One region of the Streptomyces sp. NPDC059201 genome, then DNA from elsewhere that is predicted to be linked to it. Evidence: riboswitches for the same ligand, from Rfam matches in the RefSeq annotation. Region 1 holds a riboswitch; each other region holds the start of a gene.
The links. A riboswitch is a leader RNA that binds a small molecule or an ion and turns the genes downstream of it on or off. The one in region 1 is predicted to bind cobalamin.
Positions count from the first base shown of each region.

Region 2: it holds a riboswitch for cobalamin, as region 1 does, so the genes downstream of both, cobN (cobaltochelatase subunit CobN) here and ACFXMG_RS31690 (ABC transporter substrate-binding protein) in region 1, are expected to answer to the same signal.
Region 3: it holds a riboswitch for cobalamin, as region 1 does, so the genes downstream of both, ACFXMG_RS36635 (ribonucleoside-diphosphate reductase subunit alpha) here and ACFXMG_RS31690 (ABC transporter substrate-binding protein) in region 1, are expected to answer to the same signal.

Region 1 covers NZ_JBHZBB010000012.1:94,170-96,361, forward strand. The annotation lists gene ACFXMG_RS31680 (amino acid permease) at 1-562, shown strand, start outside; gene ACFXMG_RS31685 (Mov34/MPN/PAD-1 family protein) at 639-1,064, shown strand; cobalamin riboswitch at 1,042-1,186, shown strand; gene ACFXMG_RS31690 (ABC transporter substrate-binding protein) at 1,226-2,192, shown strand, end outside.
Region 2 covers NZ_JBHZBB010000007.1:195,535-197,726, forward strand. The annotation lists gene cobN (cobaltochelatase subunit CobN) at 1-1,310, opposite strand, end outside; cobalamin riboswitch at 1,349-1,485, opposite strand; gene ACFXMG_RS23220 (cobalamin biosynthesis protein CobG) at 1,565-2,192, shown strand, end outside.
Region 3 covers NZ_JBHZBB010000017.1:51,447-53,638, reverse strand. The annotation lists gene ACFXMG_RS36635 (ribonucleoside-diphosphate reductase subunit alpha) at 1-1,239, opposite strand, end outside; cobalamin riboswitch at 1,367-1,505, opposite strand; gene ACFXMG_RS36630 (GNAT family N-acetyltransferase) at 1,555-2,058, opposite strand; gene ACFXMG_RS36625 (hypothetical protein) at 2,078-2,192, opposite strand, start outside.

The DNA of each region.
Region 1 (2,192 bases):
CGAGAAGATGGGCCTCGGCGTCGGCGCCGCCATCGTCAACTTCGTCGTGCTGACCGCCGCGCTCTCCTCCTGCAACTCCGGCATGTACTCCACCGGCCGCATGCTGCGCGACCTCGCGCTCAACGGCCAGGGCCCGAAGGTCTTCACCAAGCTCACCAAGGGCGGCACCCCGCTCATCGGCCTGACCTTCTCCGCCGCCCTCATGCTCGTCGGCGTCTGGATCAACTACGTCGCCCCGGGCAAGGCGTTCGAGTACGTCGTCTCCTTCGCCACCATCTCCGGAATGTGGGCCTGGATCATGATCCTGGTCAGCCAGATCCGCTACCGCCGCAAGTGCGACCGCGGCGAGCTGCCCGAGTCCACCTTCAAGGCCCCCGGCGCCCCCTGGACGAGCTGGTTCGCGCTCCTCTTCATCGGCATGGTCATCGTCATGATGGGCGTCGACGAGGGCGCCCGCGTCTCGCTCTACTGCGCCCCGGTGTGGGGACTCATCCTCACCGTCGCCTACCTGGTGCTCAAGGCCCGCAACCCCGAGGGCGCCGCCTTCGCCAAGCGCTCCTGACCCACCCCGTCCCAGCATCCGGGCCGCCCCGTACCACTCCTCGGTACGCGGCGGCCCGTCGGCTTATCCTGTCGCCATGCTGACCCTCACCCGAGACCTGTACGACCGCATCGTGGACCACGCGCGGGCGGACCACCCCGACGAGGCATGCGGCGTCGTCGCGGGACCGGTCGGCTCGGGCCGCCCCGAGCGCTTCATCCCGATGCTCAACGCCGCCCGCTCGCCCACCTTCTACGAGTTCGACTCCGCCGACCTCCTCAAGCTCTACCGCGACATGGACGACCGGGACGAGGAGCCCGTGATCATCTACCACTCGCACACGGCGACCGAGGCGTACCCCTCCCGCACCGACATCACCTACGCCAACGAGCCCGGCGCCCACTACGTCCTCGTCTCCACCGCGGACACCGACGCCGCCGGACCCTTCCAGTTCCGCTCGTACACGATCGTCGACGGAATCGTGACCGAGGAGGACGTCAAGGTCGTCGAGGCGTACGAGTAGTCTGACCCCGACCTTCAGGGCGGCAGGAGCCAGGAAGCCGGTGCGAGTCCGGCGCGGTCCCGCCACTGTGACCACACCCCCCGTGTGGGAGCCAGGAACTGACCTGCCGCCTTCTCACCACCGATCGGGGACGTGGAAATCCCCGGAGGAGGCCCTCCGCCATGACCCGGCGCCCCCGGCTGCTCGCCGCCACCGCCCTGCTGCCCCTGCTCGCCGCCTGCGCCGGCCCCGCGAGCGACCAGGACGCCGCGAAGCCCGCCCCCGGCTTCCCGTACACCGTCACCAACTGCGGCGAGACCACCACGTTCAAGGCCCCGCCGAAGCGCGCGGTCACCATGAACCAGCACGTCACCGAGATCCTCCTCGCCCTCGGCCTGGAGAAGTCCCTCGCCGGCACCGCCTACCTCGACGACGCGATCCTGCCCGCCTACCAGAAGGCGTACGACTCGGTCCCCGTCCTCTCCAAGGAGTACCCCTCCAAGGAGGCGCTGCTCGCCGCGAACCCCGACTTCGTCTATGGCGGCTACGCCTCCGCCTTCGACGCCAAGGACGGCCGCGCCCGCGACGACCTGGGCAAGGCCGGCATCACCACCCGCCTCAACAGCGAGTCCTGCCCCGCCGGCACCCCCACGGTCGACGACCTCTACCGCGAGGTCACCGAGGTCGGCCGCACCTTCGGCGTCCCCGACCGGGCCGAGAAGTGGAACAAGGAGGCCCGCGCCACCGTCGCCGCCACCGAGAAGCGCCTCGGCGGCCTCGACCCCGTCTCCGTCTTCGTCTACGACAGCGGCGACAAGACCGCCTTCACCGCCGGCGGCAAGGGCATCGGCAACGAGCTCATCAGCCGGGCCGGCGGCCGCAACGTCTTCGCCGACCTCCCCAAGGCGTTCGGCGACGCCACCTGGGAGCAGGTCGTCGCCCGCAAGCCCGAGGTCATCGTCATCTACGACTACGGCTCCACCACCGTCGAGCAGAAGAAGAAGCGCCTCCTCGACGACCCCGCCCTCAAGGACGTCCCCGCGGTCAAGAACCGCCGCTTCGCCGTCCTCCCGCTCTCCGACACCGTCCTCGGCGTCCGCGTCCCCGCCGCCGTCGACAAGCTCGCCGCCCAGCTCCACCCGGCCACCG
Region 2 (2,192 bases), on a different contig from region 1:
CGCAGCTCGGCGGGCAGCTCGGCGTACCAGCGCTTGTAGTCGGCGGCCGGGATGCGGACCGGGTTCTTCGCCAGCTGCTCCTCGGTGAGCCAGTCCTGGTCGTGGCCGCCGGCCTCGATGAGGGCGTAGATCAGCTCGTCGCCGTCGCCGGAGACGAGGCCCGGCAGGTCCGCCTCGGGGCCGAAGTCGTAGCCCTCGGCGATCAGGCGGCGCAGCAGGGAGACGGCGGAGGCGGGGGTGTCGAGGCCGACCGCGTTGCCGATGCGGGAGTGCTTGGTGGGGTACGCGGAGAGGACGAGCGCGAGCCTCTTCTCGGCGTTCGGGATGTGCCGGAGGCGGGCGTGGCGGACGGCGATGCCGGCGACGCGGGCGGCGCGCTCGGCGTCGGCGACGTACGCGGGCAGCCCGTCGGCGTCGATCTCCTTGAAGGAGAACGGGACGGTGATGAGCCGCCCGTCGAACTCGGGGACGGCGACCTGGCTGGCTGCGTCCAGCGGCGACAGGCCCTCGTCGTTCTCGTCCCAGGCGGAGCGCGAGCCGGTCAGGCAGAGCGCCTGGAGCACCGGCACGTCGAGCGCGGCGAGCGCGCCCGCGTCCCACGCCTCCTCGTCGCCGCCCGCCTGCGCGGCGGCGGGCTTGGTGCCGCCGGCGGCGAGGACGGTGGTGACGATGGCGTCGGCTCCGCGCAGGACGGCGAGCAGCTCCTCCTCGGGGGCCCGCAGGGAGGCCACGTACAGCGGCAGCGCGCGGGCCCCGGCGTCCTCGATGGCGTCGCAGAGGGCGCCGACGAAGGCGGTGTTCCCGCTCATGTGGTGGGCGCGGTAGTAGAGCACCGCGATGACCGGTCCGGTCCCGTTCCGCTCGGCGCGGTCGAGGGGGCCCCAGGTGGGGGCGGCGGCCGGTGCCTCGAAGCCGTGGCCGGTGAGCAGCACGGTGTCGGAGAGGAAGCGGGCCAGCTGCTCCAGGTTGCCGGGTCCGCCGTGGGCGAGGTAGGCGTGCGCCTCGGTGGCGACGCCGATCGGCACGGTGGAGGCGGCCATCAGCTGGGCGTCGGGTGCCTGTTCGCCGCTGAGCACGACGACCGGCTTTCCGCTCGCGAGGAGCGTGTCGAGCCCCTCCTGCCAGGAGCGGACCCCGCCGAGCAGCCGGACGACGACGAGCTCGACCCCGTCGAGGAGCCCGGTCAGGTCACCCAGCGGAAGCCGGGAGGGATTGGCGAAGCGGTACGCGACCGGCCCTTCGGGCGCGGCAGCGTTCGCCGCGCGGGCACTGAGCAGGTCGGTGTCGGAGTGCGACAGCAGCAGGAGCATGGCGAGGCTCAGGCCCTTCCTCGGGGTTGTCCGCGCCCCGGGTGGTCGTATGGACGGCGGGAGTTCCTGACTCACCCGAACCGTCCCCGGTACGGGCTCACAGTGGCGGGACCGCGCCGGATTCTCACCGGGCTTCCTCCCCGGGGTCCTGGGACCCCATGCCGATCTGCATAGTAGATCGTGCGGTCGGCGCGCCGGAGGGGGCCGGAGAGTCGGCCGGATCACACCCGGTGGTCGTCCGGTTCCCCGTGGGTATGCTCGCCGCCATGCCGCCGACCCCACCCACGACGCCCGAACCGGGCGAACCCCGCATACGGGACCGTGGCGACGCGTGCCCCGGGGCGCTGCGTCTGCATGGCGCCGATGACGGGTTCCTGGCTCGACTCCGGCTGCCCGGGGGGCGGTTGACGGCGCGTCAGGTGGAGGTGCTGGCGGGGGCCGCCGCGTCTCTGGGGGACGGGCGGGTCAGTGTGACCTCGCGGGGGAACGCGGAGCTGCGGGGGCTCGGGGAGGGGTGCGGGGCGGAGCTGGCCGCGGTGCTCGGGGCGGCGGGGCTGCTGCCGTCCCCGACGCACGAGCGGGTCCGCAACATCGTGGCCTCGCCCGCCGCCGGGCTCGACGGACTCGGCCACGCGGACGTGCAGTTGTGGGTGCGGGAGCTGGACGCGGCCCTCTGCGCGGAGCCCCGCGCGGCGGGCCTCTCCGGGCGTTTCCTCTTCGTCCTCGACGACGGGCGCGGCGATGTGACCGGCCTCGGCGGCGATGTGACCTTGATCGCAGCACCGGACGGCGCCGCGCTCCTGACGGCGGGCTCCCGGACCTTCCGGCTGTCCGCCGCCGACGCCGTCCCCGCCGCCCTCGCCTGCGCCCTCGCCTTCCTCG
Region 3 (2,192 bases), on a different contig from region 1:
CTTGAAGGTCATCCAGCCGTTGCCGGTCTGGGCCAGGGTGCGCATCATCCGGCCGTACAGGTCGCGGGCCGGCATCGTGCGGCGGGCCAGGCCCTTGGCCTCGGCGGCGCGGTAGGCGGCGTCGAACGCCTCGCCCCACAGGTCGACGAGCTCGGGCACGTCGGCGGGGGAGAAGAGCGACCACTCGGCGTCCGCGTTCACCCGGCGCATGAACTCGTCCGGGATCCAGTGGGCGAGGTTCAGGTTGTGGGTGCGGCGGGCGTCCTCGCCGGTGTTGTCGCGGAGCTCCAGGAACTCCTCGATGTCCGCGTGCCAGGTCTCCAGGTAGACGGCGGCGGCGCCCTTGCGGCGGCCGCCCTGGTTCACGGCGGCGACCGAGGCGTCCAGCGTCTTCAGGAACGGCACGATGCCGTTGGAGTGCCCGTTGGTGCCGCGGATCAGCGAACCGCGCGAACGGATCCGGGAGTACGACAGGCCGATGCCGCCCGCGTGCTTCGACAGGCGCGCCACCTGGTGGTAGCGGTCGTAGATCGAGTCCAGCTCGTCCAGCGGCGAGTCCAGCAGGTAGCAGGAGGACATCTGCGGGTGGCGGGTGCCGGAGTTGAAGAGCGTGGGGGAGGAGGGCAGGTAGTCGAGCCGGCTCATCAGCCCGTACAGCGCCGCGACCTCGTCCAGCGCGCGCGCCGAGTCGTCCTCGGCGAGGCCGGCGGCCACCCGGAGCATGAAGTGCTGGGGGGTCTCGATCACCTTGCGGGTGATCGGGTGGCGCAGCAGGTAGCGCGAGTACAGCGTCCGCAGGCCGAAGTAGCCGAAGCGGTCGTCGGCGGCCAGGTCGATCAGCGCGTCCAGCCGGTTCGCGTGCAGGGAGACGAAGGCGGCGGTGCGGTCGGCGATCAGGCCCTCGCGGTGACCGGTCGCGACGGAGGCGGAGAAGCGGACGGCGCCCTGCGAGGCCGCCTCCTCGGCGATGGTGAGGGTGAGCAGCCGGGCGGCGAGCCGGGAGTAGGCGGGGTCCTCGGAGATGAGACCGGCCGCGGCCTCGGTGGCCAGTTCGCGCAGTTCCGCCTCGTCCGACCCGGCGTGCCGGCCGCGCAGCGCGGCGGCGGCGACCCGGCCGGGGTCGGTGTCGATGAGGTCGGCGGTGAGGTCGGTCAGGGTCCGCAGCAGTACGGTCCCGGGGCCGTCGCTCTCGATCGCGGCGGCCTCGGTGGCTGACGGACCCGCAGGCGCGATGGTCACGTGGGGGCTCTCCCTCGCTCGGCCCGGGGTCACGGCGGGGAGGGGCGGACGGGCGCACACACGCGGATGCACCCGTGTCCACCGGCCCACTCCGCGAGGCCCGGACGTCGTCGGCACCCGGAACGGTCGTACCGGGCGCACTGCCGGCAGGTGCTCGGACTCGCTCCGTGGACAAGGGCACACGAAGTACACCGTTGCGGGACAGTTCCGGATTCGCACCGGATTCCCCTGCGACGACAGCGAGCACGAGCATACATGTGGGGGGCGCCGATCTCGGCACCCCCCACATGTTGTGTCCCCCTCGGGTGTGAGGTGTCAGAGCTCCAGGGTGAGGGCGAGCAGCGGGGACAGGCCGGGAACCGGGCTCCAGTCCCGCTCGGGCAGCCGCGTGAAGCCCAGCCGCCGGTAGATCCGGTGGGCTGAGGCCATCCCGTCCTGGGTGGACAGCACCAGCCGGGCGCAGCCGTCGAGGGCCCTCGCCCGGTCGGCGCAGGCCCGGACGAGCGCCTCGCCGACGCCCCGGCCGCGCGCCGCGCGCGCCACGGCCAGCAGCCGGAACTCGGCCTCGCCGGGGACCGCGATGTCCGCCCACGCCCCGCCGCCGCGCGTGAAGGTGACCCCGCCGAGCAGCGCCCCGTCGGGGTCCACGGCGACCAGGACCTCCGCCTCGGCGGCCCGCCGGGCCACGTCCTTGATCACCGGCAGGTAGTCGTCGTCCTCGCCGAAGGTGAGGTGCCCGTCGTCGAGGTAGGCCCGGGCGGTGAGCTCGCCGAGCTCCTCGTGCTCCTCGGGCCGTACGGCCCTGATCGTGAAGTCCATGACGGGAAGTCTGCCGGGCTCAGCCGCTCGCGCCGACCGAATTGTCGGGCGCCCCGTCGCCGACCGGCGGCAGGTCGCCGCGCTCGACGGGGCCGTCGGCGCCGGTCGCCTTCGGCAGGACGGCGTCGAGTTCG